DNA from 3 places in the Sulfuriferula nivalis genome. Region 2 is predicted to be linked to each of the others. Evidence: predicted binding sites of a transcription regulator. Region 2 holds the regulator's gene; each other region holds the start of a gene.
What was found. Region 2 encodes sigma-54, which starts transcription at its own class of promoters, with help from an activator protein. Its sites were predicted from a motif close to TGGCACNNTTCCTGCT; they were not measured.
Positions count from the first base shown of each region.

Region 1 (6,420 bases), 1.6 Mb from region 2:
TGAGTCAGAGCGAGTTTGACAAAGTGGCTACCACTAATAACAGCGCTAAGACCCCTTCCGCAAATTAACCAGCCATCTCGAAGATAGTTTAGTAGGAAAATAGAGCTGCTCAGGAATGTTGTGCTGTGAGGTTTGCAGCGAGATATTATTACCAGCGGCGTGCAACTGAGTAACTCTATTGTAATGACAGCGTCTAATCTTAAAACGGTAGTTGATCCGCCATCACAGTATGTTCCCTGCCAAGCAGTGTAGGTAGAAGCGTTATCTTAATAACAATGTAGCCCCCGAAAAATGGGAAAGCCAGGGGCAAGCATTACATTTCACATAATTTCAAAGGCAAGCATGTCAAATATAAGGCTATCATGATGAAATGTAATGAACCAGATAGATCGATTATCGAAACTAGCTGACTATTGCAGGCTGAATAATCAGCAACGAAGATTGGGTGGGGAAATTACTTGAAACAAATTCGGGACTTTAAATCAGCCCCGATATCATTGGTTTACAACTTCTTTATCATGAAAATGTAGCCTTCGTTCGCATTAAACTCGCTTAATAACTCACAGTGATTATTAGCGACAAACGTTCTAATATTTCTCACAGAGCCTTCTTTACTGGTAATAACTTTCAAGATTTGTCCTGATGACATCAAATCTAATGCATCTTTTGTTTGTATGGTTGGCAAAGGGCAGTCTTGCAACGTGGCATCAAGCAACACATCATAGTCAACAGTCATAGGTTCTCCTGGGTATGTAAATTTATCTGATTGATAAGATAAAATTCAATCATCTGATCTTATCAAGATCAGGGTTAATTATAACATTGCAAACTACAGAATCATTATCAGTTACCTCGTACTGGACTTCATGCAAACACATCTTCTTTGAATTTTTCCTGTATCACCTCAACTTCAGCACGATTATTCAGCAACGCTTCGATACACTGTCGATCGAGTTTGATGTCTGCCAGGGAAAGTAAATTCTGAAAAGCCTGTTCATTACTCCAGGCTGGCTTATAAGGCCTGCGACTTGTCAATGCGTCGAACACATCGGCTACAGCAATAATTCGAGCTTCTATGGGGATTGCGTCCCCTCTTAATCCATGCGGATAACCCTTACCATCCAGCGTTTCATGGTGGAATTCAGCAATATTCCTGAGCATATCAATATGCTCAAACCCATCCAGCGCAAACCCTTTGAGGATAGTATCAACTATTTCTCTACCCTTAAGCGTATGCGATTTCATGATTTCAAACTCTGCGTCAGTCAGAATGCCTGTTTTTAGCAAAATACTGTCTGGAATACCAATTTTGCCGATATCGTGCAGCGGAGAAAACAGGAATACGTGCTCGATGAACTCATCATTAAATCCATATGTTGGTGCCAGTTCCCGGGCAATTATCCGAGAAAAATGGGACATGCGATCAATATGCGCACCAGTTTCCTGATCGCGCAAATTCGCCATATCTCGTGCCGCCTGAACGGTAGAAACTAGCGTCCTGACAGCAGCGATTTCATTCATAACCAGCAGAGAAACCAAGTGTCCGATCACATCCAGAAAATGCAGCGCTTCTTCATTCAGAACATTTTTCTGGTAAGAGTCGAAAAAGACAAAGCCGAATAAAGATCCATTCATGTACATCGGCAAGGTATAGCTGGAGCCGTAGCCTTGAGCAGCAATTCGCCTGGTATGTTCACGCTCACCCTCGGCAAAGATAGACAAATCATTCACCACGCGAGGCTTCCCTGTTGTGACTATATCCATCAAAGACGGGGTTTCATGCAATAGCGCCTGATAATGATTAAGTGGTTTATCTTCACCACTACTGTGTAGATATGTCTTAAGCAGGTCAGTTTTTGGATCGTATAAGGCTACCGCAATACGACTAATTGAATCAAAGCGCACCTGCAACATGGCATGGATTTTTTGCAGCTTTTCCAGCAATGGGGAGTTAGTATTTAGCGCGGAAAGACTGTCTATATATTCAAACATGAACAAAACCATTTAGTCAGAACATGCTTGTATGCTATCACATTAAAGCATGCAGTAAGCCAGCTCAAACATGGATGCTGCACGCTAATTTCGCGCATAAAAAATCACCAAAATATTAACTTTTACGGTATCTATGCCGATGGAAGCCGCCATATCGCACAGTTTTGGCGCGCCACTTGCACCGCTTGCATATTGTTTATCAGCTCACAATCCTAAAAAATCAACCCTATCCAACACTTACATTGCCTATACCATTGGCATGAGTATTGCTTACCACCCACTGCAAAACCTAAACAACAATCAGCACCTATGTATCAGCAGTTAAGTTCGACAATGGCACAGTTTCTATATTCACCCTGAAAAAATCATACGCATTCGTATTAGCAACTCCAACCAGAAGGTATGTACATGAAAATCAATATGAAGAAATGGTTTATCTCACTAGGCTTGTTATGTCTCTTGAGTTTCTCTGGCATGAGCATGGCTGACGATGTCACCATACCAACTGACCCAGCAGCGGCCACATCAGCTAACACAGCCGAAACCCCACCAGCCACACCGGCAGCAGATGCAGCAACAGCACCAAACCCTGCTGCATTTATTAATGCTGGTGACAATGCATGGATGTTGACCTCAACCGCTTTGGTATTGATGATGACTATTCCTGGTCTGGCGTTGTTCTACGGTGGTATGGTGCGCAAGAAGAATGCGCTGGCTACGTTAATGCAGGTATTTGCTATCACTTGCCTGGTTACAGTGCTATGGATGATGTTTGGTTATAGCATGGCATTTACAGCGGGCAATAGTTTTATTGGTGGCATGAGTAGAATGTTCCTGATTGGCATGGGCCTGGACAATGCAAATCCCTTGGCTCCTACTATACCCGAGAGTACCTATATGACGTTCCAGATGACGTTTGCCATCATCACGCCGGCACTGATAGTGGGTGCATTTGCTGACCGCATGAAATTTTCTGCGCTTATCGTATTCATCACTGCATGGTTACTTGCTGTCTATGCCCCGATTGCCCATATGGTCTGGGGTCCAGGTGGCTGGCTGGGTGCTGATGGCGTGCTCGATTATGCGGGTGGTACGGTAGTTCACACTAATGCTGGTGTCGCAGGGCTGGTGGCTGCATTAGTCATAGGCAAACGGGTTGGTTATGGTACTGAGCCTATGCCACCGCATAATCTGGCGTTGGCTATGATAGGTGCATCCCTATTATGGGTGGGCTGGTTTGGTTTCAATGCGGGTTCGGCAGGTGCTGCCAGTGATCGCGCTGGCATGGCGATGGCAGTGACTCAGATTGCTACAGCAAGTGCCGCATTAAGCTGGATGTTTATTGAATGGATGGGCAGAGGCAAGCCAAGTCTGTTAGGAATTTGTTCAGGTGCCGTCTCGGGTCTGGTTGCCATTACCCCCGCTTCTGGTTTTGTCGGTCCTTCAGGTGCGCTGTTTATTGGACTGGCTGCTGGTATCACATGTTATTGGGGTGCTGTGTATCTAAAGCGCATGATGGGTTATGACGACTCGCTGGACGTATTTGGTGTACATGCCATCGGCGGCATTTTGGGTGCGTTATTGACTGGTATATTTGCTGTCAAAGCAATAGGCGGTACTGCTGGCGTACTCGAGGGCAATACGGATCAATTATTCATCCAGGCAACAGGCGTTGGCGTAACCATTGTTTATGATGCAGCGATTACCTATCTCATCTTGAAAATAGTTGATGCAGTCATCGGCTTGCGGGTAACAGAGAGCCAGGAAGAAGATGGTCTTGATGTCAGCTTGCATGGTGAACGACTAGAATAAGGACAAGCCGTTTATGGCATATCGCATTGCGCCATAAGCGGCATCGAACCTGACAATTAGGCACGAAATCAGGGCTTACTAGATAAGTTTGCTCTGTTTTATGACATTTCTATAATGTTTGACTTTGCATGAACACACAAAAAATAATTATAACTAATTGATTGTTTATATAAAATTCAAAAAATCGCTATATAATAAAATTATTATATAGTGGTATGGTTTTTGCTGTGATCATAGTAACCAATAAAACCTAAGAGGCTCGCCAATGGATGCAGACTTTGTACAATTGCAATTAATAACTCGTCTTAAACTCCAACTGAAACGGCAACTGAATATCAAAATGGATATTCGACAATTTATGGTCGACAGGGATTATGCAAAACAAATGCTACAACTTGCCGATGAATCTGACGATGAAGATCTGATACTTTATTCTTTACAGATAGCGGGTCAATTTGGCTGGTTAGGGAAAAAACCCAGTGTAGTTAAGAAGCCGTTTTTTGAACCAGCTAAAGTCAAACCAGAACCAGCACCGGAGGTTGAAACCAGTCGTTACCTATATGGAACACGAGGTTAACAGCGGACAATGACATCTGCTTATCTACGCCCTCGTCTTTTTCTGGATTAATTCGATTTTATAACCATCAGGATCTGCAACAAATGCGATCACAGTAGTGCCATGCTTCATCGGCCCAGCTTCGCGGGTGACGGTGCCGCCATGCCGTTTAATTTCCTCGCAGGCAGCGTAAGCATCATCCACCTCGATTGCAAGATGCCCAAAAGCGCTTCCCAACTCATAGCTGTCTACACCCCAGTTATAAGTCAGCTCTATCACCGTATGATCAATTTCATCACCATAGCCGACAAAAGCCAAAGTGAATTTCCCTTCCGGATAATCATTACGACGCAGCAGCTTCATACCAAGAATATTGGTATAAAAAGTTATAGCACGATCAAGGTTACCAGTGCGCAACATAGTATGGAGGAGACGCATAACACTTCCCTGTAGATTAGCAATCGGTTGAGTCTATCACAATCAACAAACTGCTAAACAGAGGAATTCAGTGCCAAATGCTGTCATGAGCGGTCTGGTTTGAACTCACATTACAACCATCACATTTGCGTGATTTCTCTATATGTTGTGTAGCCAGCATTTTCTTACGTTGTTCATTGCTTGCCTCACCATACGGTATATCCTGTCCAGTATATGACTGTGACTGAACAGGCTTATCCATGAGTGTTTCGTTAACATGGCTAGATATCAGCTCACCAGCTGATGTCGATATGCTATATAAACTCAACACAGTGACCAGAATACCGGCCAACACCAGAATGGGATATAACAAACGTGTAGGCGTATACATAGCTAGATAATCATCCATGCCATATTTAACCTGTTATTTCCAGATTATTAATAACACGCTCAACACCGACAACATTGGCCGCAATTTGGCCTGCGGTCATGATTTGTGCAGTAGCAAACTCATCATGATGAGTTACAAACCCAGTAAGTTTCACAACACCGTTTTCAGTCATAACTTGAACATTCAAGTCTCTGACCAAAGCGTTCTGCAATAATGCAGATTTCACTTTCAGGGTAACAGCATCGTCATTTATTGCGAATTGCATTTTATGTTGAGCCGCGAGCGCCCCTCTCAACTCCGAGGCACTTAGATAAGCATCATGGTTGACGTCAGCTGCTTCAAAGGCTTTAATCGGCATCCCTCTAACCATAGCTTCTTGCACACTGATTTTGTGATCGTGGTTGGTGTCATATTGCGCGATGCTATCAGCATTCGATCCGGCCGCCGCAAATACGTTAGATGCACCGGCAGTCACTAACACGCTACCGATCGCTATCATTTTCTGAAATTTAGTCATGATGATGCTCCTATGTTGAAAGTAGTTAATTCACTACGCTACCAACATATCAGCACAATCCATGCCACTAAATAATATTATTATAAAACAATATGTTATGTATTATTTTATATTAAAAAACGTATAATTTGTCGCCAATAATCCACGGCTCGTCAAGGAATACAGCTAACTCATTGAAAACAATAGAATAGGCCTTGTCGCCAATTAACGACAATCCTTATTAATCAATTATTTGAACACTGATGGGTCTAAATTATGCCGCTGCAGCAACTTATAAAATTCAGTACGATTACGCTGCGCTAATTTAGCTGCCTGAGTGACATTACCTCCGGCAATTTTTAATACACAAACCAGATAAGTACGTTCAAACTGTTTACGCGCATCTTCAAATGAGGTTAATTGATCTTCAGTCTTATGCAAGGCATCAAGTACGAGTGCTGTGGTAATTAACGGCGTCGTAGATAACACTACGCACTGCTCTACAACATTCATCAACTGACGTACATTACCCGGCCAAGCTGCATTAACCAGCAGCGCCATCGCTTCGGGTGCATAGCCATTAATCGTTTTATGATATTTATCTGCCAGGGTATGGGCAAAATGATTAGCCAATAAAGGTACGTCTTCACGCCGCTGAGCTAATGCAGGTATGGTCAGCGCTACGACATGCAATCGATAGTACAAATCTTCACGAAAATTACCGGCAGCAACTTCCGCATGCAAATCTCTATGTGT
Region 1 covers NZ_AP021881.1:1,352,004-1,358,423, reverse strand. The annotation lists gene SFSGTM_RS07030 (EF-hand domain-containing protein) at 1-68, shown strand, start outside; gene SFSGTM_RS07025 (sulfurtransferase TusA family protein) at 503-736, opposite strand; gene SFSGTM_RS07020 (HD domain-containing phosphohydrolase) at 865-1,992, opposite strand; gene SFSGTM_RS07015 (ammonium transporter) at 2,401-3,804, shown strand; gene SFSGTM_RS07010 (hypothetical protein) at 4,070-4,381, shown strand; gene gloA (lactoylglutathione lyase) at 4,406-4,798, opposite strand; gene SFSGTM_RS07000 (hypothetical protein) at 4,866-5,186, opposite strand; gene SFSGTM_RS06995 (BON domain-containing protein) at 5,194-5,685, opposite strand; gene SFSGTM_RS06990 (sigma 54-interacting transcriptional regulator) at 5,914-6,420, opposite strand, start outside.
Region 1: SFSGTM_RS07015 (ammonium transporter) is a predicted target of sigma-54. The motif match lies at 2,327-2,342, and genes of this name have one in related genera.

Region 2 (6,420 bases):
TATATCAGGGTGTCGAGAATAAGCTCGACGCCTATCAGCATTTGCTGGAGAAGCTGGCGTTGGCACCTGAACAAACTGCGTATATGGGCGATGATGTGATAGATCTGCCAATTTTGATACGTTGCGGTTTGGCAATCAGCGTGCCCGCAGCACCACCTGAAGTGCAGCGTTATGCGCACATGGTGACGCGGCGTGAAGGTGGGCATGGTGCGGTGCGTGAGGCATGTGAGTTTATTATGCGTGCACAGAATACTTATGCGGACTTGCTGGCGATTTATTTGAAATGAACAATCGTCCGCTCTATTGGTTCCCTTTGGGGATACTGGCAGTGATTGCAGGGCTGACGTTTTGGTTGCAGTTCGTGGTGCAATCGCCGCGTGCCAATATCTTTTCCAAAGACAGGCACATAGCGGATTATATTATCGAGCAGTTTTCCGTATCGCGCACTAATCTGGCTGGTCAACTGATTTACACCTTGCACGCCGACCATGCCGAGCATTTTCTGGATGATGATACTACTACCTTACTTAAACCCCATTTGATTGCGCATGATGATCATCAAGGCAGCGCTGATGTCCGAGCGAAACAGGGATTCGTGACCGCCAAAGGTAAGGAAGTGGATTTTATCGGTAATGTCGTGCTGGTACGAGATGCGCATGATGAGCAGGGGCCGTTGACACTGACGACCGAATATTTAGTAGCTATACCCGATGCAAGGGTGGTGCGCACCAATAAATTAGTCCACGTGGTGGGTAAATCCATACAAATGACTGCAGGCGGGTTAGAATTGGACAATCAAACTCGTATTTTGCGACTAACCAACAAAGTAAAAGCTCGTTATGAACCTATTAAGTAAATTTCCAGTTGCCCTCGTTTGCCTGTTATTGGCGCATACCGCAAACGCGGAATTGGCGGATAGAACTAAGCCTGTCAATTTGGAAGCGGATAGCGTGACTGTCGATGATATTCATAAAACCAGCGTGTATGTCGGTAGCGTGGTATTGATACAGGGCACAATGTTGCTACGTGCGGACAGAATTGAAGTGAGCGAGAATGGCGAAGGCTTTAATAAGGCGGTGGCATACGGTAACCCGGTTTATTTCCGTCAGAAGCGCGATAAGGTCGATGAGTATGTCGAAGGTTATGCCAGTCGCATTGACATGGATAGCAAATCGAATATGGTGTATTTGACTGGTAATGCGCGGCTGAAAAAAGGTGAAGACGAGTTGCGTGGTCATACGATGACTTATAACACCACCAGTGAAGTGTTCGAAGCTAGGAACGACCCAACAGCAGCTAAAGATCCAAATGCCCCAGCCAGTCGAGTGCGTGCAGTTATCCGACCCAAAGTTAAGACTGAAACGCCAGCCGTCGCGCAACCACCATTGCCATTAAGGTCTACACCAGCGCCAACATTGGTGAAGCCATGAGCGAACTCAGCATCAACCATCTTAAAAAAAGCTACAAGTCACGGGTAGTGGTGAAGGACGTGTCACTCACTGTGCGTAGTGGAGAGGTGGTGGGTTTGTTGGGCCCGAATGGCGCGGGTAAGACGACGTGCTTTTACATGATAGTGGGCCTGGTTAAAATTGATGGCGGCTCGATCACATTGGATGGCGCGGATGTGGGAGTGATGCCTATTCATCGCAGGGCTGGTTTGGGTTTGAGTTATTTGCCTCAAGAGGCGTCGATTTTCCGCAAGATGACTGTGGAACAAAATATCCGTGCAATTCTGGAATTGAAACATTACAGTGATGAAGAGATCTCGCAACATTTAGAAAGTTTACTGGCTGATTTGCATGTTGAGCATCTGCGTGATGCCTCTGCGATGAGCTTGTCTGGCGGTGAACGCAGGCGCGTGGAAATTGCGCGTGCGCTGGCAATGAATCCACGTTTTGTACTATTGGATGAGCCTTTTGCGGGGATAGATCCAATTGCGGTGATAGATATCCAGAAGTTGATACGGTTTTTGACGGAGCGTGGCATAGGTATACTGATTACTGATCACAATGTGCGTGAAACCTTGGGTATTTGTGATCGTGCGTATATTATTAATGACGGTACAGTGTTGGCTGCTGGTAATCCTGATGAAATCATCCATAATGAAAGTGTGCGCCGGGTCTATCTGGGCGAGCATTTCAGGCTTTAATTATGAAACAAGGTTTACAACTTAAATTCTCACAGAATCTGACGCTGACGCCGCAGCTGCAGCAGTCTATACGCTTGTTACAGCTGTCGACTCTGGAGCTTAATCAAGAGCTGGAGCTGATGGTGCAGGAGAATCCACTGCTGGAGCGAGTGGACAGTATTGATGATGGTACGCCTCATACGGCGGAGTTTGAGACCACATCAGCAACGCAAGAAAGCGCAAGTGAACAACCTGTTGAAGCGGCGCCACGCGAACTCAATGATTTAGACTGGGATGAAACGCCAAACTATGGTTCGGGTGATGATCTGGATGAGGATTTTGAACCACAGGCTACTGCGCAAGATGAGCCGCCGTTGCGTGACCATTTGTTATGGCAGCTAAATCTGACTCAGTTATCCGAACGCGATAAGCGTTTGGTGGCGTTGTTGATAGACGATTTGAATGAAGCTGGTTATTTAACCCAGACACTGGATGAAATACTGGCGATGCTGCCAGAAGAGCTGGACGTAGATTTAGAAGATTTGCAAATTGCACTCAAACAATTGCAGAACCTCGAGCCTACCGGTGTGGGTGCGCGCGATTTAGCTGAGTGTCTGCTCTTGCAATTACGTGCTTTGCCAGTCGATACGCCGCATTTAGATTTGGCGCAAAAAATCGCAACGCATGAATTGGCCGCGTTGGGCGCGCATGATTATGCAGGTCTAAAGCGCAAGCTGCACTGCGATGATGTGGCATTGGGCGCGGCGCAAAGTCTGATCCAGCAATTGAATCCCCGTCCTGGTGAAGCATTTGGCACGTCGGATACGCGTTATATTATCCCTGATGTGATAGTGAAAAAAGTTAAGGGGCGCTGGGTAGCCAGTTTGAATTCCGAAGCGATGCCCAAGCTGCGTGTTAATCAAATGTATGCTGATATTTTGTCGCGGAACCGGGATGCAAATCATCAGCATCTGTCTGGGCAGCTGCAAGAGGCTAAGTGGCTGATTAAGAACATTATGCAGCGTTTTGATACCATATTGCGGGTAACGCAGTGTATTGTTGACAGGCAAAAGCATTTTTTTGAACATGGTGAAGTTGCCATGCGCCCCTTGGTATTGCGTGAAATTGCTGATATTGTTGAATTGCACGAATCGACTGTGTCGCGAGTCACTACGCAGAAATTCATGATGACACCTCGAGGTATCTTTGAATTAAAATACTTTTTCGGTAGCCATGTGAGCACAGATGCAGGTGGTGCTTGCTCAGCGACGGCAATTCGTGCGTTAATTAAGCAACTGATTAGCGCGGAAAATACTAAGAAGCCTTTATCCGACGGGAAGATAGCGGAGATGCTCGTTCAACAAGGCATTAATGTCGCACGACGGACTATCGCCAAGTATCGGGAATCTTTGCAAATCCCTCCCGCCAACCAGCGCAAAGCGCTATAACCAGCAAGTGAAAGGGAATATCATGAACCTCAAAATTACCGGTCATCATCTGGAAATTACCCCAGCAATTCGTGAATATGTAACTACCAAAATGGAGCGTATCAAACGCCACTTTGATCACGTAATTGATATCAGCGTTATTATGACCGTAGAGAAGCTGAAACACAGTGTTGAGGCGAATGTGCATATGAGCGGGAAAGATATTTTTGTCCAGGCAGAAGACGCAGATATGTACGCAGCGATTGATGCTTTGGCAGATAAACTGGATCGCCAAGTTGTTAAACATAAAGAAAAACACAGTTCTACACATCAAACCAATGGTGGTATTAAACATCAAGTCTTGGTTGAAGAAGAGTAATTCACTCATTCCATGAATCAGTTAGCATCCTTACTTTCCGTTACCCGCATCCTGCTGGATGTGGAGGCGGAGAGTAAAAAACAGTTATTTGAGCAGGTCGGACAGTTGTTACATGCAGAATCATGTATTTCTGAAAAGACTGTGCTGGATAGTTTGTTAGCAAGAGAAAAACTCGGTTCTACCGGTCTGGGGCTAGGCGTTGCCATGCCTCATGGTCGTATCAAAGGACTTAAATCTGCTTCAGGCGTATTCGTCAGATTACGCAATCCCATAGAATTCGATGCCCCTGATCACCTGCCAGTGCGTTTGTTATTCATTTTGTTCGTGCCAGCACAGGCGACTGATTTACATTTGGAAATATTAAGCGAACTGGCACAGTTTTTTAGCAGTAAAACAGTGCGCGATGCGTTGTGTCTCAGTGAAAGTGCTGAAGATGCACTGGCTATTATTAGAAACTGGACACCATGATTAATACCATCCCTGTTAGCAAAATGTTTGCGGATCTTGTCGTGCCCTTGGATTTAACCTGGGTAGCAGGGGAGGAGGGTGGTGATAAGCAGCTTATCGGTGATACCGTACAAAAACCTTCTTTGGCCTTGGTGGGCCATTTGAATTTTGTACATCCGAACCGTGTTCAGGTATTGGGCTGCGCCGAGATGGATTATCTGCGACAGCTGGGAGATGCCGAGTTAGCACAGGCAATCGACAACTTATTCGCCACTGAGCTGGCTGTAGTCATTATTGCGAATGGCGAGAGTGTGCCAGCGCCCTTGTTAGTTGCCGCCCGACGTACTCATACACCTTTGTTCACTTCACCACAGGCCAGCCCTGAGCTTATGGCGGTGTTGTCGCATTATTTGACTCATGCCTTGGCTGACTCGATTAATGTGCATGGTGTTATGCTGGAAGTTGATGGTATCGGTGTAATGTTGACTGGCAATTCTGCTGCAGGGAAAAGTGAATTGGCCTTGGAACTCATTACACGTGGTCACCGGCTGGTTGCCGATGATGTGGTGGATTTGTATAAGGTAGCGCCAGCGATATTGGAAGCGCAATGTCCGCCCATGCTGCAGGACTTTCTTGAAGTGCGTGGCCTGGGTGTGTTGAATATTCGTACCCTGTTTGGCGAACCCGCAGTGAAGTTCAAGAAAAATCTGAAGCTGATTGTGAATCTGCAAGATCAGACAGGAATGCCTCAGGAAAGAATTTCACGTCTGGATATGGAGGCGACAGCGGAAACGATATTAGGCGTAGAAATTAGTAAAGTATATATTCCAGTTGCAGCAGGACGTAACTTGGCAGTATTGGTTGAAGTGGCCACTCGTAATTATATTTTGCGCGCGCGCGGGATAAACAGTGCGGAAGACTTCATAGCACGGCAACAGCGTTTTTTGCAGGCGAACCAATGAGCCCGTCGTATGCTGGCGAAATGCAGCTGGTGCTGATTAGTGGCTTGTCTGGCTCAGGGAAAAGTATTGCACTGAACGTGCTGGAGGATGCCGGGTATTATTGCATAGATAATTTACCCGCCAAGCTGGTCAATGAAACGATAGATTATCTGACACAGAATAAGTACCGCCAGTTGGCGATTAGTGTTGATGCGCGTAGTGGGGATTCATACCAGCACCTGCCATCGTTGATTGAGGATTTACGCAAACGTTTGCATGTGCGCCTTTTGTTTTTGGAGGCCAAGACCGAAACTCTGGTGCGGCGGTTCTCTGAAACGCGTCGCCGTCATCCGTTAAGTAATGATGACATTACTTTGCCGGATGCGATTGCTCTGGAACGCGACAGGCTGGATGATGTTGCTCAGTTAGCGCATCGTATTGACACCAGTGATTTGTCTGCAAATACACTGCGCTGCTGGATACGCGACATGATGGCGCTGGAAAGCGCAAAGTTGACCTTGTTGTTTACATCATTTGGTTTTAAACACGGCATTCCACTCGATGCAGATTTGGTGTTTGATGTGCGTTGTTTGCCTAATCCACATTATGATCCTGTTTTACGTCCTCAAACTGGACGGGATGCTGCGGTGATAAAGTTTCTAGCGGCATCGCCAGATGTTGCTGAGATGCTGGCTGACATTCAGCAATATGTCCATAAATGGTTGCCATGTTTTGTACGAGATAATCGTGCCTATTTGACTGTGGCGATTGGTTGTACTGGCGGACAGCACCGTTCGGTGTATTTAACTGAGCAGCTTGCGGCATACTTTAAGGCAGAAGTGCAGACTTTGGTGCGGCATAGAGAGTTAAGCTAATTGTTACGTAATCACATAGCCTTGATTCGGTCTGGGGATTGGCTGGTACTGGTATTCAGCCTGGCTTTGGTAGTCGTATTGTTTATCCATTTCTGGTTGTCGCCAGCGGGGCAGAAATTACTGATTAAACGTGGCGGTGAGGTGTTTCTGAGCGCGTCGTTGGCACGCCCTTTTACAGTAGCAGTGCCTGGGCCGTTGGGTATTACTCAGGTTGTCGTTGACC
Region 2 covers NZ_AP021881.1:3,084,212-3,090,631, reverse strand. The annotation lists gene SFSGTM_RS15230 (KdsC family phosphatase) at 1-287, shown strand, start outside; gene lptC (LPS export ABC transporter periplasmic protein LptC) at 284-856, shown strand; gene lptA (lipopolysaccharide transport periplasmic protein LptA) at 840-1,430, shown strand; gene lptB (LPS export ABC transporter ATP-binding protein) at 1,427-2,149, shown strand; gene SFSGTM_RS15210 (RNA polymerase factor sigma-54) at 2,152-3,576, shown strand; gene hpf (ribosome hibernation-promoting factor, HPF/YfiA family) at 3,599-3,934, shown strand; gene ptsN (PTS IIA-like nitrogen regulatory protein PtsN) at 3,947-4,402, shown strand; gene hprK (HPr(Ser) kinase/phosphatase) at 4,399-5,343, shown strand; gene rapZ (RNase adapter RapZ) at 5,364-6,197, shown strand; gene SFSGTM_RS15185 (NusG domain II-containing protein) at 6,198-6,420, shown strand, end outside.

Region 3 (6,420 bases), 160 kb from region 2:
TCAGCCGCCACGATGACTAGCCAGGCTATGCCCATGGAAATACGCATGCCAGTCAGTATGGTCGGTGCTGCTGCTGGCAATATCACCAGAAAAGCTTTGCGCAACGGGCTGACTTCCAGCGTTTTGGCAACGTTCAGCCAGTCACGTTTGACTGCGGCAACACCGTAGGCAGTATTGATCAGCATAGGCCACAACGAGCAGATGAAGATCACGAAGATCGCCGATGCCGACGAGTCCTTGATGGTATAGAGTGCCAGCGGCATCCACGCCAGCGGTGAGATCGGTTTGAGTATCTGGATGTAGGGATCCAGCGCCCGATGCATGATAGGCGACATCCCAACCACAAACCCCAACGGTATCGCCACCAGTGCAGCAAGCGCAAATCCGGCCAGCACGCGCGTCAGCGAGTAACCAAGCTGAATGCCGATACCCTTGTCGTTAGGACCATGGTCGTAGAACGGATCAGCAAGCTTTTCCCGGAACGTATGTCCCACCTCAAGCGGCGTCGGCATGCCTGACTTTTTAACGGCACCACCACCCATTAATGCAGCGTATTCGGCATCAGCTTGCGACACTGCTACCGTTTTCTGCGGCAGTGTCGCCAGATACCAGCCCATCAACATCACGCCAAAAATCAGCGCAGATAACAGATAAGCACGAAAAGTCAGGGATTTGCTCATGATCAGGCCCTGCTTATCTTAAAGGATTTGAGATATTGCTCAGGCTTAGCCGGATCAAACTCTTTGCCCATGATGGTGTATTTACTGTAGTTGCTGGCTGGCGCCGACAACCCCATTTCCTTCATACGTTTGCGTGCATCTGTGGCGAGGAATACCTGCTCTGCAATTTGCTTGTAATTGACATCGCCTTTCAGATAACCCCAACGCTTCATCTGCGTCAGCATCCATACTGCCATCGACTGCCATGGGAACGGGTCGAAATCAACGCGATCCGGCACATTGCGCACTTTGCCCAGACCATCGGCAAAGTGACCCGTCATGACCTGTTCCAACACCGGAATAGGCTGGTTGAGGTAGTTAGCTGGCGCAATGGCCTTGATGATGTCGTCGCGGTTTTCCGGCTTGTGCGCATATTCGGTCGCACTGGCAATGGCACGGAACAGTGCGGCAAAGGTGTTTGGATAAGCTTTGGTAAACTCATGCGACACACCGAACGCGCAGCATGGGTGACCATCCCAGATATCGCGTGACAGCGTGTGAATAAAGCCGACTTCTTCATATACGGCACGCTGGTTGAACGGCTCAGGTCCAAGGAAACCATCAATATTGCCCGCGCGCAGATTAGCAACCATATCAGGCGGCGCCATGATGCGCAGTTCTACATCCTTGTCTGGGTCTATGCCGTTTTCAGCAAGGAAATAACGCAACAGGAAGTTATGGATGGAGTAATCGAACGGGATACCGAATTTCAGACCCTTCCATTGTTTCGGATCCAGATTGTTTTTGTGCTTGACGTGCATGGTAATGGCTTGACCATTGATATTCTCGATGGCAGCCACGTCGATAGGCTGTGCCTGTGAACCGAGGCCAAGGCTGATTGCCAGCGGCATAGGCGAGAGCATATGCGAAGCGTCATATTCCTTGTTCATAACCTTATCGCGAACCACAGCCCAACCGGCCGTTTTCAGCAGCGATACGTTAAGTCCTTCACGCGAATAGAATCCCATGGGACCGGCCATGATAATAGGGGTGGCGCAAGTAATAGGTACGAAGCCGATTTTCAAGTCAGGCTTTTCCAGCGGGGCGCGGTCAGCGGCCAGTGCTTTTGCTGCCGCCATTGGGAACAGCGTGGAAATAGCAGCGAACGCCGTGCTGGCACCGACAGCACGGATGAAATTGCGGCGAGTTTCGTCATGTGGAAATAACGCGCGCATCACGGTGGTTTCGACCACGCGACCAATGCGGGCATCTTCGTCAAGCTGATGCTCGGTCTGGTTACTATGGCGGCCGCAACTACAGCCCTGGCTGGCAAGTTTGACCTTGGGGTCAAATGGATCGTCAAAAGCTGACATCGTATATCTCCTTAACATTTGATTAACAAAATTTATCTGCTGGGTATCAATTAGCAGCAATCGTGCCAACCTGACAAATTACTGATTTCATAAGGCTTGCAGGCTTATCATATGTTTTCTGATATTTTCCTCGCCCGATTTTTGCTTACATTGTGTAAACAATTTGTTCATGACAGGAGAGGTCAAAATGGATACTGCAAATATTCGAACTGCGCCAGAGACACTGATAGATGAAGAGCTATTAGTAATACGTGAAGCGTCTGCGCTAATGGGCAAGAGCCCAGATCAGCACTATGTCATCCGTGAAATACTGCATTTACTGTCCGAGTTACTGGGTTTAAATCGTGGGCGTGTCGTGCTGCCAGACGCCGAGACCGATATATTACGCATCGCACACGCTTATGGACTGTCGCAAACAGAGATTAAACGCGGTCAATTCTCACCAGGCGAAGGCATTACCGGACGGGTGATGCAGACCGGACAAATGGTAATAATTCAGGATATCGACAGCGAGCCTGAATTCCTGTTTCGCACCGTAGTACGCGATCAGTTACCGCATGAAACAGTATCTTATATTGCCATGCCTATTGAGCAGGGTGGCAAAGTACTCGGCGTACTCGGCGTGCACCGCTTGCGCGACCGTCCACGACCGCTGGCGCGTGACTTGCAGATGTTAAAAATCGCCGCCACCCTGATCGCCCAGGTCATTATGCTTAACCGTTATATACAGGAGCGTACCGCCCGACTGGAAACCGAAAATCGCGAGTTGAAATGGGCGCTAAACAAGAATCCATCCACGCTGGGATCCTTCGGTATCGTCGGCGAATCCATGCCGTTACGGCGTGCGCTAAAGCAAATCGAACAGGTTGCGCAAACCGATGCGACGGTGCTGTTATTAGGTGAATCCGGCACTGGCAAAGAGCTGTTTGCGCGCGCCTTGCACCTTTCCAGTGCGCGCCGGGATTTTCCGTTCATCAAGGTCAATTGTGGTGCAATACCGGAAAACCTGTTTGAATCCGAGTTATTTGGTTATGAAAAAGGCGCCTTTACCGGCGCGACCAGCAGTCGGCCCGGCTATTTCGAGCAGGCTAACAATGGCACCATATTTCTCGATGAAATCGGCGATATGCCGCTGGCGATGCAGGTCAAATTATTGCGGGTGCTGCAGGAAAACACCATACAGCGCGTCGGGGCGCGTCGGGAAGCTGCGATTAATGTGCGCATAGTGACTGCTACCAATCAGGATCTGCAACAGGCAGTCAGTCGCGGCAAATTTCGACTCGATTTATTTTATCGCATCAATGTAATCCCGGTGCGACTGCCGACCTTACAGGAACGCCCCGAAGATATACGTCATCTGGTGCGCTATTACCTGAATCAGATTAATCAAAGTTATCAGCGCAACGTTAATATTGCACCCGATGCGCTCGAGCAACTTGCAGCTTATAGCTGGCCAGGCAATGTGCGGCAATTGCGCAACGTGCTGGAACGACTGGCCTTACTATCTGAAAACCGATTAATCAGTGCAGCCGACGCTGCATCAGTGATTGCCAGCGAAACCATGAATGAAGCATCCACGCACCCAGTTGCTGACATTGAGACGACGCTACCAGGAGGCTTACGCACTTATCAATCGGTACAAACCAGTGATCGTGCGAGCATTATTCAGGCGCTGGCCATAAGTAATGGCAATAAGTCGCGCGCAGCACAACAGCTGGGCATGACCTTACGTCAGCTAAATTATCGTATTCAGCGCCTGGGGATAGACTAAATCCCGGCTCGACCACGACTTGTTATACAAATTGTTAACAATCTGTTCGCTTACAAAACCAAGGAAGGACTGAGCTTTTATTTATTTATTGTTAATAATCATGCAATTATAGTTATTTTTCGATGCTGGCATGGCGTTTGCAATAGTGTCAATGTGTCCAATGGGCCACTTACATTAATTGTCATCGCATAAGGAGCAAATCATGCCAGAAGCAGCCGTACTAAAAATGAATACCGTGTTAACCCCCATCGACAAAGCAGGTCTGGAAGCGCTTGCGGTCAAAGGCAAAGCTAACCCACAGAACGTCGTCACCTTAAAATCCAAAACGGTGTGTGAAGGTAAATTCCGCAATTTAAGCTATGTACGCAACTTGCCAGCACACGTCATTGATGAACCACCTCACTTGTTGGGCGACGATACCGCACCTAACCCATCTGAAGCCGTGCTGGCAACCCTCGGTTCCTGTCTCTCGGTTGGCTTGCATGCCAACGCAGTTGCACGCGGCATTTCACTGACCAAGCTCGAATTAGAACTTGAAGGTGATATCAACGTGACTGCAGTCTGGGGGGTCGGTGATTTATCTGATAGCAAAATCCTTGGCTTTACGGATATCCGCGTCAAAGTGTATTTGGAAGGCGATGCCAGCCAAAGTGAACTGGAAGAATTAGTCGCACACGCCAATCGCTGGTCACCTGTAGCCAACACTATGCGCAACCCCGTAGGTGTGACGGTAGCATTAGCCTGACCCTGTCAGCTGAAAATGGCTGACCTTGCGGCAGCCATGTAAAAACAAGGAGTTATCATGCAAGTTGAAATGTTAAAACCAGTAATGGATACAGAAACGGGTGAATCGTTACCAGGCATGGCTGAGCTAATCCGTACCGAATTGTGTCCACGGGTGGTAAGCATCGATCTCAAGGGTGAGTACCCCCGTGAATTCATGCACAAACTGGGCGCGATTGGCGGTTTCGGTGCTATGGTTGCGCCACAGTTTGGTGGCACTGGTTACGGTCTCAAGAATGCGATACGGATAATCGAAGATGTGTCGCGCGAATGCGTATCTACCGGATTCATGGTGTGGGCACAGTACGCTTGCGCCTGGTATTTGCAGAACAGCAGCAACCTCGCCATCCGCCGCGACGTGCTGCCGCTAATTGCCAAAGGCATAGTGCTAGGCGGTACCGGACAATCCAACGCAATGAAATCCTGCGCGGCTATCGAAGATAACCGCCTGACGGCAAAACGTGTTGACGGTGGTTATCTGGTTAATGGCACGCTACCCTGGGTTTCCAATATTGGCATCGATCACTACTTCCATGTCGGCATTGATGTCGAAAACGAACCTGGACTATTGATAGCACTGGTCAAGGGTGATCATCCGGGGCTTACGCTCAACCAGAATGCCCACTTCATCGCGATGGAAGGCACCAACACCTTCGCCTGCAATTTCAAGGGCGTATTTATTTCCAATGAATCCGTCGTTTCACACCCCAGTGAATTTACCCAATTCAAATCACGCACCAAAGCTGCATTCATCCTGATGCAAATGGGCATGGGGCTAGGACTGATCGATGCGTGTGTGAGTATGATGAAACGCTCCAACAAAACCCACGGCCACGTCAACTGTTTCCTCGACGACCAGGCTGAAACTATCGAAAGTGAATTGTTAGCCGCGCGCGAAGCATGCTATCGTCTAGCCGATAAAATTGACGCTATGCCCGATGCCAATCACGAACGCGAAACGCTGGCACTGCGTCTGGCGGGCGGCGAGATGTCGCTGAAAGCAGCTAACTCCGCCATGTTGCATCTCGGCGCCAAAGGCTATCTGGTCGGAAATGCTGCCCAGCGCCGCGTACGTGAGGCTTATTTTATTGCGATAGTGACGCCCGCTATCAAACACCTGCGCAAAGAATTGCACGATATCGACACTGGCAGCTGCGCCTGCACTGCCTGAATGCTGAAAGGAAGGAAAGCGATGCTCACTTTTACTGTCAATCTGGATGTAGACACAGCCGTGGCCAAGCTCAGCGAAGCTGTGGCGGCCGTGCCGATGGGACTGGTCGCGCATATTAACGGTCAGGCCAATGCCGCCAAGCGCGGCCTGACCGTACCCGCCGACCAGATACTGGAAGTGTTCCGCCCCGATTTTGCGATTCGCGTGTGGCAAGCGGACAAACGCGCCGGGATCGATATCCCGCTGCGCATTCACGTTTACGAAGCCGCAGGCAAGACGCATGTCGCCATGCGTAGCCCGATGGAAGTATTTTTACCTTACGCTAGTGCCGAGCTCGATAAGCTGGCTACCGAACTGACGCCAATTTTTGACAACATACTCGCGTCCCTAACACCTTATAAGGAAGCATCATGAATACCTGTACCGAAGTGGTAACGCAACAATGGATATGCCTGATTTGCGATTTTATTTTCGACGAGACTCTGGGCATGCCTGACGAAGGCGTCCCGCCAGGCACGCGTTTTGAAGATATTCCTGAAAGCTGGGTATGCCCGGATTGCGGCGTAACCAAAAGCGACTTTGAATTAGTCCAGGCGTAATTTATACGTTAAACAGACTCAACATTGAAGCCACCAACGTCTTCAATGTTGATTAGTCTTAGTC
Region 3 covers NZ_AP021881.1:2,925,476-2,931,895, forward strand. The annotation lists gene ntrB (nitrate ABC transporter permease) at 1-680, opposite strand, end outside; gene SFSGTM_RS14335 (CmpA/NrtA family ABC transporter substrate-binding protein) at 683-2,032, opposite strand; gene SFSGTM_RS14340 (sigma-54 interaction domain-containing protein) at 2,220-3,803, shown strand; gene SFSGTM_RS14345 (OsmC family protein) at 4,006-4,548, shown strand; gene SFSGTM_RS14350 (acyl-CoA dehydrogenase family protein) at 4,606-5,757, shown strand; gene SFSGTM_RS14355 (DUF302 domain-containing protein) at 5,779-6,171, shown strand; gene SFSGTM_RS14360 (rubredoxin) at 6,168-6,356, shown strand; gene SFSGTM_RS14365 (thioredoxin family protein) at 6,399-6,420, opposite strand, start outside.
Region 3: SFSGTM_RS14335 (CmpA/NrtA family ABC transporter substrate-binding protein) is a predicted target of sigma-54. The motif match lies at 2,085-2,100, and genes of this name have one in related genera.